Regions from separate parts of the Frigoribacterium sp. PvP121 genome, predicted to be linked through region 2. Evidence: predicted binding sites of a transcription regulator. Region 2 holds the regulator's gene; the other holds the start of a gene.
The links. The regulator HrcA, encoded in region 2, represses chaperone genes, less so after heat shock. The targets are predictions, from matches to a motif close to TTNGCACTCGNNNNNNNCGAGTGCNAA.
Positions count from the first base shown of each region.

Region 1 (7,233 bases), 1.9 Mb from region 2:
CTCTGGGGCACCATCCTCGGCTACGTCGTGCTCGTCGGCTACATCCTGCTGGCCGTCGGCCTGGCCGTCCTCTTCGGAGCGCTCGCCACCTCGGGCCAGCTCGACTACTCGACGTACTGAGACGACGCCCACGGGCTTCATGGCTGCCTCATCGGAGGCGTCGATACGATGACGGGGTCCACGCCGACGGCGTGGGCCCCGTCGTCCGTCCGGTCCACCTGGTCCGCGGCGACACCGCACGGCACCGCACCTGATCTGCGACACCGCACCGCGACTCCACCGATGCTCCGCCGCCCGCACGCGAAAGGCTCCTGATGGCCACCGACGACACCACCCCCGAGCAGTCCGGGCGCGCACCGCAGTCCGGGCCGACGCCCGCCTCGGCACCGACGCCTCCGCCCGCACCCGCGGGCGACCAGCAGTCGCCGCCGCTGCCCCCCACCTCCTTCCCCGGCGCCGCCTCGCAGCCCGCCGCGCGCCCCGCCCACGACCCGTTCGTCGCCCCGGGGCAGACGCCGGCCCCGCAGCGGTCGCCGTTCGCGGCGCCCCAGCCGGGCTCAGCGCAGGGCGGTGCGCCGTCGGCGCCGTACGGCGCCCCGCAGCCGGCGCCGGACGGTGCCCCGGCGCAGGGTGCCCCGCAGTCCGCGCCTTACGGTGCCCCGGCGCAGGCGCAGGGTGCTCCGCAGTCGGCGCCCTACGGCGCGCCGGCGCAGGGTGCCCCGCAGTCGGCTCCCTACGGGGCCCCCGCGTCCGCGCCGTACGGTGCTCCCCAGCCGCCGCGGCCCGGCTACGCCGCGCCGTCCGGCCCGGCGGCGCCCGGCCAGCCGGGCTCGCAGCAGTACGGGCAGCAGCCGCAGCAGGGGCAGTACGGGCAGCAGCCGCCGCAGCAGGGCCCGTACGGTCAGCCGCAGCAGCCCGGCCCCTACGGCCAGCCGCAGCAGCAGTACGGCCAGCCGCAGCAGCAGTACGGCCAGCCCTACGGCGCCCCGCAGCAGCATCCCTACGGCTCGCCCTACGCCCCCTACGCCTCGGCCGGCCCCACCAAGCCGTCGAGCGTGCTCAGCCTGCTCGCGATGATCGGGTCGATCTTCGGCGCCTTCATCACGATCCTCGTCGTCACCTTCGGCGCCGGGATCATCTTCTCGATCGCGGGCGTCGTGCTCGGCCACATCGCCCAGAAGCGCGAGCCCCGCTCGCGCGGGTTCTGGCTGACCGGCCTGATCGTCGGCTACGCGGGCATCGGCCTCGCGATCGTGGTCTGGATCGGCTGGGCCACCTTCTTCAGCAGCGTCGCCGACAGCAGCTACTACGGGTACTGACCCGAGGCGGGCCGGAGGCGGTGCTCACCGCCCGGCCCGCGCCTCCTGACGACCTCGGCCGTCGCACCTCGGTGCGGCGGCCGTCGTCGTGCGGGGACCGTCGTCGTGCGGGTCAGACGCGCTCGCAGAGCAGGGCCGTGTGCCGCCCGGCGACCCGCGTCAGCACCAGCGTCGCCGAGCCCGTGCCCTGCAGCGAGAGGCGCTTGCGGAACGCGGCGGGGTCGACGTCGACCCCGCGCTTCTTGATCTCGAGGCGGCCGACGCCCCGGGCGCGCAGCTCGCGCTTGAGGGTCTTCTCGTCGAGGGGCAGGGCCTCGACCACGCGGAACACCTGGGCGAAGGGCGTCTCGACCGGCGTGTCAGAGGTGAGGTAGGCGATGTCGCGGCTCACCGTCCGGGCGCCGAGGCTCCGGGCGAGGTCGCCGATCAGGCGGGCCCGGATGACGGCGCCGTCGGGCTCGTAGAGCCACTCGCCGAGATCGCCCACCTCCACGTCGTCGGAGTCGGCGGGGGCGGTGAGCTCGGCGGTGCCGGAGGCGGTGACCACGAGGGCGGACCGCCCCACGCCGGGCCGCGCGAGCGCCCCGAACCAGACGCCGAGCTCGACGACCTCGCGGTCGACGGAGATCCACTGGCACTCCGCGTCGGCGGGCAGCAGCTCGCGGTCGATGCCGGGGCCGAGCTTGACTCCGGTCGGGCGGTGCTCGGCGTGCCCGAAGGCGACGTCGAGCGAGGGCGACCAGTCGGCCGGGTCGGCGAGGCGCTTCGTGCCGCTGTGCCCGGCCGTGCGCCGGGCCGGGTCGAGGAAGACGGCGTCGACGCCCGCGAGGTCGACGTCGGCGGCGTCGGCGTGCTCGACGCGGGCGCCCGACCAGGGGGCGAGGTTGTAGGCGGCGACGGCGGCGGTGACCTCGTCGCGCTCGACCGCGAGCACGTCGAGCTCGAGGGCCGCCAGGGCCATCGCGTCGCCCCCGATGCCGCAGCCCAGGTCGGCGACCCGCCGGGCCCCGGCGGCGCGGAACCGGCCGGCGTGCCGGGCGGCCACGGGGAGGCGCGTGGCCTGTTCGAGGCCCGCCTCCGTGAAGAGCATGCGGCTGGCGAAGTCGCCGAACTTGGCGACGGCGCGCCCCCGGAGCCGCGCCTGGCTCAGCACCGCGGCGACGAGCGCGGGGGAGTGGCCCTGCTTGCGGAGCGCCGCGACCGTGCCGACGACGTCGTCGTCGCTCCGCCGCGCCGGCAGCGAGTCGAGCAGCCGGAGCCCCTCGGGCGAGAGGATCTCGAGCAGCTCGGTGGTGTCCATGGGCTCCAGTCTCGCGCATCGGCGCCGTGCCGCTGGCACTCGTGTTGACCGAGTGCCAGCGGGCCCCTACAGTTGTTCCTGGCACTCGCACGTGGTGAGTGCCACCCCACGTTCTACGAAGTTCCGAGAAAGCAGAGGTCAACCGTGTCGGTCTCCATCAAGCCGCTCGAAGATCGCATCGTCATCCAGCAGGTCGAAGCCGAGCAGACCACGGCTTCCGGCCTCGTGATCCCCGACACCGCCAAGGAGAAGCCCCAGGAGGGCGAGGTCGTGGCGGTCGGGCCGGGTCGCATCGACGACAACGGCAACCGCGTCCCGCTCGACGTCGCCGTCGGCGACAAGGTCATCTACAGCAAGTACGGCGGAACCGAGGTCAAGTACGACGGCCAGGACTACCTCGTCCTCTCGGCCCGCGACGTGCTCGCCGTCATCGTCCGCTAGTCGGTCGACACCCTGCTCCACCCGGAGGCCCCCGCCACACGGCGGGGGCCTTCGTCGTGCCCGGGGCGCGCCTCGACGACCGGGCCGTGCGCGAGATCGGCAGGAGCGGCACGGTCGACGGCAGCACCGGGCCGGTCGGCGACGGGGGCTCGCCCTAGAGTCGTGACGTGACCGACGACCGTGCCCGCGCCTCCTCCGCCTCCGTCGAGCCCGGCGGGCCGGTCCGGGCCTCGAGCCCCGTCGAGCGAGCCGGCTCCGGCCTCGCCTACGCGGTCAGCGCCTACGGCCTGTGGGGCGTGCTGCCGATCTTCTTCCTGCTCATGTCGCCGTCCGGTCCGTTCGAGATCGTCTCGTGGCGCATCCTCTTCTCGTTGGCGTTCTGCCTGGTGCTGCTCGCCGTCACACGGGGCTTCCCGGCCTTCCTCGCGCTGCTGCGCCAGGGGCGCGTCGTCGCGCCGATGGCCCTCGCGGGCGTGCTCATCGTCGTCAACTGGACGACCTTCATCGTCGCGACGCTCGCCGGGCACGTGGTCGAGGCGGCCCTCGGCTACTTCATCAACCCGATCGTCACCGTGCTGCTCGCCGTCGTCGTGCTGCGGGAGCGCCTCCGGCCCGCCCAGTGGGCCGCCATCGGCCTCAGCGCCGTCGCGGTCGTCGTGATCGCCCTCGGCACCGGCGGCGTGCCGTGGGCGTCGCTGATCATGGCCTTCTCGTTCGGCGCCTACGGGCTCGTCAAGAAGCAGATGGGCGGACGGGTCGACGCCGTCAGCGGCCTCACCCTCGAGACCCTCGCGGTCGCGCCCGTCGCGGCCGTCGCCCTCGTCGTGATCGCCGCGACCGGCGTCGACGGCGGCGTCGTGTTCGGCTCGGTGAGCGTGCTGCACACGCTGACGGTGATCAGCTCGGGCGTCGTCACCGCGGTGCCGCTGCTGCTCTTCGCGGCCGCTGCCCGACGGCTGCCCCTCGCGACGATCGGGCTCACCCAGTACCTCGCACCGGTGCTGCAGTTCGTCGTCGGCGTCGTCCTGCTGCACGAGCAGATGCCGACCAGCCGCTGGGTCGGCTTCGCGATCGTCTGGGTCGCCCTCGTGGTGCTGACCGTCGACATGGTGTCGGCGAGCCGCCGGGCGCGACCGAGGCCCGCTGTGGCGTGACCCCCGTCGGGGGCCCGCACCGCGCCTCCTGAGGGCATGTCACGAATTGCTAACGAAACCCCTGAGTGACGACCAGAACACGCGCCGGAAACAATCGAGCCCTAGTTTCTTCTCAATCGCGAGGACCGTCTGCCTAGTGGCGGTCCGGCTGCACGCGCTTCCAGAAAGGGACCACGGATGATCCGATCCACCAAAGGGCTGAAGGCTCTGGCGCTCGCAGGAGCCGCCTCCGTCCTCCTCGCCGCTTGTTCGTCCACCTCGACGCCCAGCGACGACACCTCCTCGTCGAGCGCGTCGGCGTCGGCGAAGACCGACCCCGCTGCCGCCTGCGAGGCGCCCAGCAGCCCCAGCCAGGACGCTCTCCGCATCGGCACCATCCTGCCGAGCACGGGTACCCTCGCGTACCTCAACCCGCCCGCCGAGTCCGGCGTCGGCCTCGCCGTCGAGGACATCAACGCCGCCGGCGGCGTGCTCGGCCAGGACGTCACGATCGACCCCAGCACCGACTCGGGCGACAGCAACGACCTCACCGTCTCGAGCGCCGCAGCGACGCAGCTGATCGACGCCAAGGTGCCCGTCGCCATCGGCGCGGAGTCCTCCAGCGTCACGCTGAACGTCATCGACCAGATCACCGCGGCCTGCATCGTGCAGATCTCGCCCGCCAACACGGCGACCGACCTCAGCGGCTACTCGTCGTACTACTTCCGCACCGCGCCGCCGGACTCCGTCCAGGGCTCGGCGCTCGGCCAGCAGATCGTCGACGACGGCAACGCCAACGTCGCGTTCATCGTCTTCAACGACACCTACGGCACCGGCCTCCGCAACTCGACCCAGGCCTCGATCGAGTCCTCCGGCGGCACCGTGGTCTACGGCGCCGAGGGCGAGGGCCAGGAGTTCCCGCCCGGCCAGACCACGTTCTCGTCCGAGGTGACCGCGGCGATCGGCGCCGACCCCGACGCCATCGTCATCCTCGCCTTCGACGAGACCGCGTCGATCGTGCCCGAGCTCGTCTCGCAGGGCTGGGACATGAGCAAGGTCTACATGTCGGACGGCAACACGGCCGACTACAGCGAGGACTTCGACCCGGGCACCCTCGAGGGCGCCAAGGGCACCATCCCCGGCGCGTTCCCGTCGACCGACCTGCAGGCCCGCTTCAGCGACTTCTACCAGCGCACGGCCGGCAGCCCCCTCGCCGACTACTCGTACGCACAGGAGTCCTACGACGCCACCATCCTCGCCGCGCTCGCCGCGGTGAAGGGCGGCGGCACCGACGCCGGCACGATCCAGGCCAACATGGCCGGGGTCTCCGGCGCGACCGACGGCACGGAGTGCTCGACCTTCGAGGAGTGCGTCACCGCGCTCGACGGCGGCGGCGACATCCACTACACCGGCCCCTCCGGCATCGGCCCGTTCGACGACAAGAACGACCCGTCGTCGGCCTTCATCGGCATCTACCAGTTCGACGGCGACAACAAGCCCGTCTACCAGACGGCCGTCGAGGGCACCGCGGGCGACTAGCCCGACCGCGGCACCTGCTGCACCCTGAAGGCCCCGACGCTCCGGCGTCGGGGCCTTCTCCGTGTGCGGTGCCCGGGGTGCGGTGCAGGCGTGTGCGGCGGGCCGTGTCCTCCTGGGCGGGTGGGCGCTGACCCGCCGGGGGTGACGGGGACCCGCCGCTTCGGCCACGGTCCACCACCGAGGGCCTGCTGCGGGAGGCGCGGTGTGCGCGGGACGGACTCCGCGCCTCCTCCAGCCCCCTGCTCTCGAATTTGAGCGTGATCCGTGCTGCGGCGGTTCGGCGGCCCGCCTTCCTGCGTCGGCGCCCGACGGATCGCTCGCGTTCCACGGCAGAGCCCCGGGTGCGGCGGGTCGGTGTCCTCCGGGGCGGGCCGGCGCGGGCCCGCCGGGAGTGACGCCGACCCGCCGCACCGGCCACGATCCGCAGCGAGGGCCGCAGGGAGGCGCGGTGTGCGCGGGACCGGCACCGCGCCTCCCGCAGGCCCAGCGCCCCCCGCCGCACGAGCCTCCCGTCACACGAGCCCCCCCCACGACGCCCGAGGGCCCCCACGCCGCAGCGTGGGGGCCCTCGGGGCGCTCGGCGCCGGGCTCAGTGCGTCTCGTCGACGTCCTTCGCGAGCGTGCCGAGGTACAGCTCGATCACCTTCGGGTCGTCGGCGAGCTCGCGGCCGGTGCCCGAGTAGGCGTTGCGGCCCTGGTCGAGCACGTAGCCGCGGTCGCAGATCTGCAGGCAGCGGCGGGCGTTCTGCTCGACCATGATCACCGAGACGCCGGCCTTGTTGATGCGGCGGGTCCGGATGAAGGTCTCGTCCTGGCGCACCGGCGAGAGACCCGCCGACGGCTCGTCGAGCAGCAGCACCTTCGGGTCCATCATCAGCGCCCGAGCCATGGCGACCGACTGGCGCTCTCCGCCCGAGAGCGAGCCAGCGCGCTGGCCCCGACGGTCGCCGAGCACGGGGAAGAGGTCGTAGATGTACTCGAGCCGCTCCGCGAAGGCCTTCGGGCGGAGGAACATGCCCATCTGCAGGTTCTCCTCGATGGTCAGCGACGGGAAGACGTTGTTCGTCTGCGGCACGAAGCCGACGCCGGCCTGCACGAGCTTGTTGGCCTTGAGGTTCGTGATGTCCTCGCCGCCGAGCGTCACGCTGCCCTCGTGGATCTTCACGAGGCCGAACAGGGCCTTGAGCAGGGTCGACTTGCCGGCGCCGTTCGGGCCGATGATGCCGATCAGCTCGCCCGGGTAACAGACCAGGTCGCAGCCGTTGAGGATGTTCACCCCCGGCAGGTAGCCGGCCACGAGGCCGCTGGCGTTCATGATCGGCTCGGTGCCGGCGAACTTCTCGGTGCCGGGGTGCATCTCCGTCGTCGAGGCGCTCATGCCCTGTCTCCGCTCTGCTGGTCGTCGGCCGCGTTCGTCGCGGTGGGGGTGGAGGGGTCGGGCGAGCCCGGCAGGTCGCGCCCGGCGACGCCGCCCGCGGTGGTGGTCGAGGAGGCGCGGGTC
Region 1 covers NZ_JAFIBR010000001.1:270,610-277,842, reverse strand. Annotated here, with positions in the region: gene JOE43_RS01255 (DUF4190 domain-containing protein) at 1-120, shown strand, start outside; gene JOE43_RS01250 (DUF4190 domain-containing protein) at 315-1,319, shown strand; gene JOE43_RS01245 (class I SAM-dependent methyltransferase) at 1,432-2,619, opposite strand; gene groES (co-chaperone GroES) at 2,764-3,060, shown strand; gene rarD (EamA family transporter RarD) at 3,228-4,214, shown strand; gene JOE43_RS01230 (ABC transporter substrate-binding protein) at 4,392-5,732, shown strand; gene JOE43_RS01225 (ABC transporter ATP-binding protein) at 6,322-7,089, opposite strand; gene JOE43_RS01220 (ABC transporter ATP-binding protein) at 7,107-7,233, opposite strand, start outside.
Region 1: a site for HrcA is predicted at 2,652-2,678, ahead of groES (co-chaperone GroES). Genes of this name have one in related genera too.

Region 2 (7,233 bases):
CGGCGGACGAGGGCCTCGCGGCCGCCGCCTGCTCTTCTCGGTGCGCGCGCTGCGCCTGTCGCTCGGCGTCGTACGTCGTGTAGGCGTCGACGATCCGGCCGACGAGGGTGTGCCGGACGACGTCGTCGCTCGTCAGGCGGGCGAAGTGGATGTCGTCGATGCCGTCGAGCACGCGGGTCACGAGCTGGAGCCCGCTCGCGCCGGTCGGCAGGTCGATCTGGGTGACGTCGCCCGTCACGACCATGCGCGAGCCGAAGCCGAGCCGGGTGAGGAACATCTTCATCTGCTCGGGCGTCGTGTTCTGCGCCTCGTCGAGCACGACGAAGGCGTCGTTGAGCGTCCGGCCGCGCATGTAGGCGAGCGGGGCGACCTCGACGGTGCCGGCCGCGAGCAGCTTCGGCACGATCTCCGGGTCCATCATCTCGTTGAGCGCGTCGTAGAGCGGGCGGAGGTACGGGTCGATCTTGTCGGTGAGCGTGCCGGGGAGGAAGCCCAGGCGCTCCCCCGCCTCGACGGCGGGGCGCGTGAGGATGATGCGCTGCACCTCGCGCCGCTGCAGGGCCTGGACCGCCTTGGCCATCGCCAGGTAGGTCTTGCCGGTGCCCGCCGGGCCGATGCCGAACGTGATGGTGTGCTGGTCGATCGCCTCGACGTAGCGGGCCTGGCCGAGCGTCTTCGCCCGGACGGACTTGCCGCGGCTCGACACGATCGGCTGGCCGAAGACGTCGGCGGGCGCAGCCTGCCCGGAGTCGAGCAGCTTCGCGCTCGTCTCGACCTCGGCCGGGACGAGGTCGTGGCCGCCGCGCACCAGCGAGACGAGCTCGTCGACGAGGCCCCGGGCCCGGGCGACCGACGCCGCCGGCCCCTCGAGGCCGACCTCGTTGCCCCGCACGAGCACGCGGACGTCGGGGTACTGCTTCTCGACGGTCTTGAGGAGCCGGTCGTGAGGACCGAGCAGCTGGACCATCGCGACGCCGTCGACGGTGATGTCGACCCGGGTCGCGCCCTCGGCGCGGGCGTCGGAGCCGGTGGACGGAGTGTCGCTAGTGGGCAAGGGTGCCTTCCTGGAGGAGTCCCCCGAGCACGTGGGCGTGCACGTGGAACACGGTCTGCCCGGCCGAGGGGCCGGTGTTGAAGACGAGCCGGAACTCGCCGCGGCCGACCGAGAGGTCGGTGCCGTCGTCGGAGCGGAAGACCGCCGGGTCGGCCGACAGGGCGGAGGCGGTCGCGACGATCTCGGCGAGCAGCTCGGGGTCGCCCGCGGCCAGCTCGGCGACGTCGTGCCACCGCTCGGTCTTCGGGACGACGAGGAGGTGGACGGGAGCCTTGGGCTCGACGTCGCGGAACGCGATGACCCGCTCGTTCTCGAAGACGATGTCGGCCGGGATCTCGCGCGCGACGATGCGGCTGAAGACGGAGGGCTGCTCGGAACTGCCGGGGGCCTGGCTGGTCTGGTCGTCGGACATGCCGCTCATCGTACCGGCGGCCGGTGACACCGGCCCGACGTCGGCGACGGAGCCGCCTACCAGCGACCGAGCCGCACGCTGAGGACGGCCAGGGCCGCCGGGCCCGCCGTCGAGGTCCGCAGCACGCTGTCGCCGAGCCTCGCGAGCGTGGCGCCCGCGTCGATGAAGAGGGCGAGCTCGGCGGGCGAGACGCCGCCCTCGGGGCCGACCACCACCGTGACGACCGAGCCCGCGCCTCCCTCGGGCGGGAGGTCGACCGCGGAGAGCGCGAGGTCGGCCGTCGGCTCCAGCACGAGCACGGGGCCGAGCGCCGTGCGGGCCGCGAGCTGCTTCGTCGTCGCGAGGTCGAGCACCTCGGGCGCCCAGGGCCGGATCGCCTGCTTCGTCGCCTCGCGGGTGATGGCGCGCCAGCGGCTCGTGCCCTTCGCGACCTTGGCGCCCTCCCAGCGCGACACCGACCGCGACGCCGACCAGGGGACGACCTCGTCGACGCCGAGCTCCGTCGCGGCCTGGACGGCCAGCTCGTCGCGGTCGCCCTTCGCGAGGGCCTGGGCCAGCGCGATCCGCACCCCCGGCCGAGGATGCGCGGTGACGGTGGCCGCCACCAGCGACAGCCGGTCGCCGGTCGCCTCCGTCACCTCGCCCCGCACCACCGTGCCGCGGCCGTCGCCGAGCGTGAGCTGCTCGCCGACCCGCACCCGGCTGACCGTGACGGCGTGCCGCGCCTCGGCGCCGGTGACCGTGACGGTCGACCCGGCCGCCGCCTCCGTCAGGTCGTCGACCAGGTAGAAGTGCGCCACGATCAGAAGTTCAGGAACCGGTCGCGCAGCTTGCCGAAGAGGCCCTGCTGGAACTGCGAGAGCTCCGGCGCCTGCTCGCGACGGCCGGCGGCGAACTTCTCGATCAGCTCGCGCTCCTTGTGGCTGAGCTTCGTCGGCGTCACCACCTGGACGCCGATCTTGAGGTCGCCGCGGCCCGTGCCGCGGAGCTTCGTGACCCCGCGGTCGCGGACGGTCAGCACGTCGCCGCTCTGCGTGCCCGGCTTGAGCTCGATCTCCACCGCGCCGTCGAGGCCGTCGAGTGTCGTCTCGGTGCCGAGGATCGCGTCGGACATCTGCACCTCGAGCGTCGCCAGGAGGTCGTCGCCGTTGCGGCTGTACGTCTCGTGGTGGCGGACCTTGACCTCGAGGTACAGGTCGCCGTTCGGGCCGCCGGCCTGCCCGACCTCGCCCTGACCGGGCAGCTGCAGGCGGAGGCCGGTGTCGACGCCCGCGGGGATGTCGATGGGGATGGTGCGCCGCGCGCGGACGCGGCCCTGGCCCTGGCAGGTCGGGCACGGGTTGGGGATGACCGTGCCGTAGCCGCGGCAGGTGCCGCAGGGGCTGGACGTCATGACGTTGCCGAGCAGCGAGCGCACCTGGCGCTGGATCTGGCCCGAGCCGTGGCAGATGTCGCAGGTCTGGGGCGAGGTGCCGGGCGCGCAGCAGGAGCCCGAGCAGGTCTCGCAGAGAACTGCGGTGTCGACCTCGATGTCGCGCTGCGTGCCGAAGACGATCTCTTCCAGGTCGACCTCGAGGCGGAGCAGGGCGTCCTGGCCGCGCTCGCGACGCGACCTCGGCCCCTGGCGCTGACCGCCGCCTCCCCCGCCGCCGAAGAAGGCGTCGAAGATGTCGCCGAAGCCCGCGGCCCCGCCGCCCCCGCCGAAGCCGGCCTGCGGGCCGAGGTCGTAGCGCTCCCGCTGCTGGGGGTCGCTGAGGACGTCGTACGCGTGAGTGACGTCCTTGAACCGCTCGGACGCCTCCGGGCTGGGGTTGACGTCCGGGTGCAGCTCGCGGGCGAGCCGGCGGTACGCCTTCTTGATCTCCTCCGGGGTCGCCGAGCGGTCGACTCCGAGCACGTCGTAATGATCTGCCACTGGTTCTCGTCTGCCTCTGGTGTGCGTCTGCGCTCCGCGGGGCCGCGGGGCGGATGTCTGGGTGGGATGTCTGCTGGTCGTGTGTCGTGTCTGGGGGTGGAGTCGGTGGTCGGGGGCCGCAGGCCGGCGCCGGCCCTCGTCAGCGCTCGGAGAGCAGGGACGAGAGGTAGCGGGCGACCGCCCGGACCGCCGCCATGTTGGTGGAGTAGTCCATGCGCATCGGGCCGAGCACGCCCAGGCGGGCGATCTCGCTGCCGGACGACGAGTAGCCGCTCGCGAGGACGGACGCCTGCGAGAGCCCGAACGACTCGTTCTCGCGGCCGATGCTGGCGGCGACGTCGACGGCGTCGAGCTGCATCTCGCCGAAGAGTCGGAGCAGCGCCACCTGCTCCTCGATGGCCTCGAGGACGGGGTAGAGGTTGCCGCTGAAGTCGTCGCCGATGCGGACGAGGTTCGCCGCGCCCGCCATGACCAGGCGGTCCTGGCGGCCGGTGGCGAGCTGCTCGACGAGGCTCGCCACGAGGAGCCCGACGGTGGCCGCGCGCTCGGGCTGGTGCTGCGCCGGCAGGTCGGCCAGCGCCGTCGCGGCGGCGCTCAGGGCAGCCCCGCCGACGAGCGCGTTGAGCGAGGAGCGGAGCTCGCCGAGGAAGGACTCGTCGACCGGCGCGGGGAGCTCGACGACCCGCTGCTCGACCTGGCCCGTGTCGGTGATGAGCACCGTCATGACCCGGCGCTCGGCGAGGCTGACGAGCTCGACGTGGCGGACGCGGGCCCGCGAGAAGGAGGGGTACTGGACGAGCGCGACTTGGTTCGTCAGCTGGCTGAGCAGGCGGACGGTGCGGCCGAGGACCTCGTCGAGGTCGGTGGAGTCGCCGAGGAAGGTCTCGATCGCCTGGCGCTGCGCGGCGCTGAGCGGGCGGAGGTCGGCGAGCTGGTCGACGAAGAGGCGGTACCCCTTGTCGGTCGGGACGCGGCCGCTCGAGGTGTGCGGGGCCGCGATGAGCTCCTCCTCCTCGAGGAGGGCCATGTCGTTGCGGATGGTCGCGGCGGAGACGCCGAACTGGTGCCGCTCGACGATGGACTTCGAGCCCACGGGCTCGCGGGAGGCGACGTAGTCGTGCACGATGACGCGCAGCACCTCGAGCCCTCGTTCCGAGACCACCGCACACCTCCTCATCGCACCACGGGCCCGCTGCGCCCCGGGGGCGTCGACACGGACCGGCTGGCACTCGCCGTACCAGACTGCCAATGCTACGCCACCGGCCTGGCGGCACCTACTCGCGCCGCGCCTCCCTGTCCTATGCTCGGCGTGACGGACACCGGACCGCGCGGTCCGGTCGACGCCCTCGGGCACCGGCCCCACCGGGGCGGGAGGCCGTCACCTCCGACCACGACGAACCAGGTGAGCAGATGACCGACACCCCGCCCGCAGAGCCGCACGACCCCTACGCCAAGCAGCCCGGCCAGGGCGGCCCGGCCGGCCCGACCGGCCAGCCCGGCCCGCCGCCGTACGGCCAGCAGGCGCCCGGCCAGCAGGCGCCGCAGGGCGGCCCGCAGCCCTACGGCCAGCAGCAGCCGTGGGGCCAGCAGGCCCCGGGCGGCGGCGCCGGCTACCAGCAGGCCGGCCAGCCCCTCCGCCCGGAGGACGAGAAGCTCTGGTCGACGCTGATCCACGTCGGCGGGATCCTCTTCGGGTTCATCCCGGCGCTCGTCGGCTACCTCGTGCTGAAGGACCGCGGCCCGTTCATCCGCGAGCACACGCGTCAGGCCCTCAACTTCCAGATCACGATGACGATCGCGAGCGTCGTCGGCGCCCTGCTCTGGATCGTGCTCGTCGGCTACCTCATCTCGGCTGCCGTCGGCATCGTCGTGATCGTCTTCAGCATCCTCGCGGCCCTCGCCGCGAACAAGGGCGAGTACTACAAGTACCCGCTGACGTTCGAGTTCATCAAGGCGTAGTCCGCCGACGCGACCACGTCGCCGCACCCGCCGAGGCGCGTCTCCCCCCGGGGAGGCGCGCCTCGCGTCACGCCGGGAGCAGCCGGCTGACGACGGCGTCGGCCATCAGGCGCCCGGTGCGCGTCAGCTCGACGCGGCCGGCGAGGGCGGCGCGGCCGTCGATCCAGCCGTCAGCGATGAGCCCGGCGATCGCCGCCCGGCCCGTCGCGTCGAGGTCGCTCGTCGGCAGGCCGTCCCGCGTGCGCACGGCGAGCAGCACGCGTTCGACCCGGCGCGTCTCGTCGTCGAGGGTCTCCCGCCCGGCGCCGGGCGACTCCCCCGCGGTCATGCGCTGCGCGTAGGCGGCGGGGTGCTTGACGTTCCACCAGCGGACCCCGCCGACGTGGCTGTGCGCGCCGGGCCCGACGCCCCACCAGTCCTGGCCCGTCCAGTACGACAGGTTGTGGCGCGACCGGTGCTCGACGCCCCTCGACCAGTTGCTCACCTCGTACCAGTCGTAGCCGGCCTCGGCGAGGCGAGCGTCGGCGAGCTCGTACATGTCGGCGGCCGTGTCGTCGTCGGGCTGGGCGACCTCGCCGCGGCGGATCTGCCGGGCGAGCTTCGTGCCGTCCTCGACGATCAGGGCGTAGGCCGAGAGGTGGTCGGGCTCCTGCGCGAGGGCGACGTCGAGCGACCTCGTCCAGTCGTCGAGGGTCTCGCCCGGCGTGCCGTAGATGAGGTCGAGGCTGACGTCGAGGCCGGCCTCCCGGGCCCAGGCCACGACGAGCGGAATGCGCTCGGGGTCGTGGGTGCGCTCGAGCGTCGCCAGCACGCTCGGCACGGCCGACTGCATGCCGAAGCTGACCCGGGTGAAGCCGGCGGCGGCGAGGGCGCGCAGGTACTCCGCGTCGACGCTGTCCGGGTTGGCCTCCGTCGTGACCTCGGCCCCCGCCTCCAGCCCCCAGGTGTCGACCACGGCGTGGAGCATCGTCGCGAGGTCGGTGTGCGGCAGCATCGTCGGGGTGCCGCCGCCGAAGAACACGGTGGAGGCGCGGCGCGGAGGCAGGCCCGCCCGCTCGAGCACACGGCCGGCCTGGGCGACCTCGGCCACCGCCTGCGAGGCGTAGTCGTCACGACGGGCCCCGCGCAGCTCGTCGCCCGTGTAGGTGTTGAAGTCGCAGTAGCCGCAGCGGACGCGGCAGAACGGGACGTGGAGGTAGACGCCGAGGTCGCGGTCGGCGACGCCCTCGACCACGGAGGCGGGCAGGGCTCCGTCGGCGGGGGCCGGGTCGGCGACGGGGAGGGCTCCGGGCACCGTCAGTGGCCCGGACGCACGTCGCGGACCTCGTCGGGACCGTGCCGGCGCGACTCCTCGTCGTCCGCCGCGGCCTCAGCGGCGGCCGTGAGGTCGACGTCGTGGACGCTCGGCACGGACTCGCCCTGGTCGCCGGTCTCGTCGTTCTGGCTGAGGGCCTGGAGGTAGCGCTTCGTGTAGAGCGTCTGCGTGCGCTTCATGAACGGCGACACGAGACGCCAGCGCCACGTGCTGGGGCGCGAGAAGGCGCGGATGGTCAGCCAGACCGAGCCGTCGTCGGTCTGGTCGACGATCCAGCTCTCTTCCCCGCTCTCGGGGTGGCCCTCGAGCGTGCCGTAGGCGAAGCCCTTGCGCTTCGGCTCGTCGACGACGTAGACGACCCGGACCGGCGCCTCCACCTGGCGTCCCCAGGCCGAGATGACGAGCGTCGCGGTCGTGCCGGCGGTGAGGAAGGGCGTTCCGTCGGGCGCGTAGCGCGACTCGTCGGGGCGCTCCTCGCTCCAGTGCGCCGGGTCGACCGGCTCGCCCGACTCGTCGAACGTCACCGGCACGTAGCCGGTGTCGTCGGCGGGCGGGACGTCGTCGACGCGCACCGTGAT
Region 2 covers NZ_JAFIBR010000001.1:2,124,535-2,131,767, reverse strand. Annotated here, with positions in the region: gene JOE43_RS09920 (PhoH family protein) at 1-1,054, opposite strand, end outside; gene JOE43_RS09915 (histidine triad nucleotide-binding protein) at 1,044-1,466, opposite strand; gene JOE43_RS09910 (16S rRNA (uracil(1498)-N(3))-methyltransferase) at 1,523-2,266, opposite strand; gene dnaJ (molecular chaperone DnaJ) at 2,269-3,381, opposite strand; gene hrcA (heat-inducible transcriptional repressor HrcA) at 3,521-4,543, opposite strand; gene JOE43_RS09895 (DUF4870 domain-containing protein) at 4,792-5,340, shown strand; gene hemW (radical SAM family heme chaperone HemW) at 5,408-6,634, opposite strand; gene JOE43_RS09885 (DUF1990 family protein) at 6,637-7,233, opposite strand, start outside.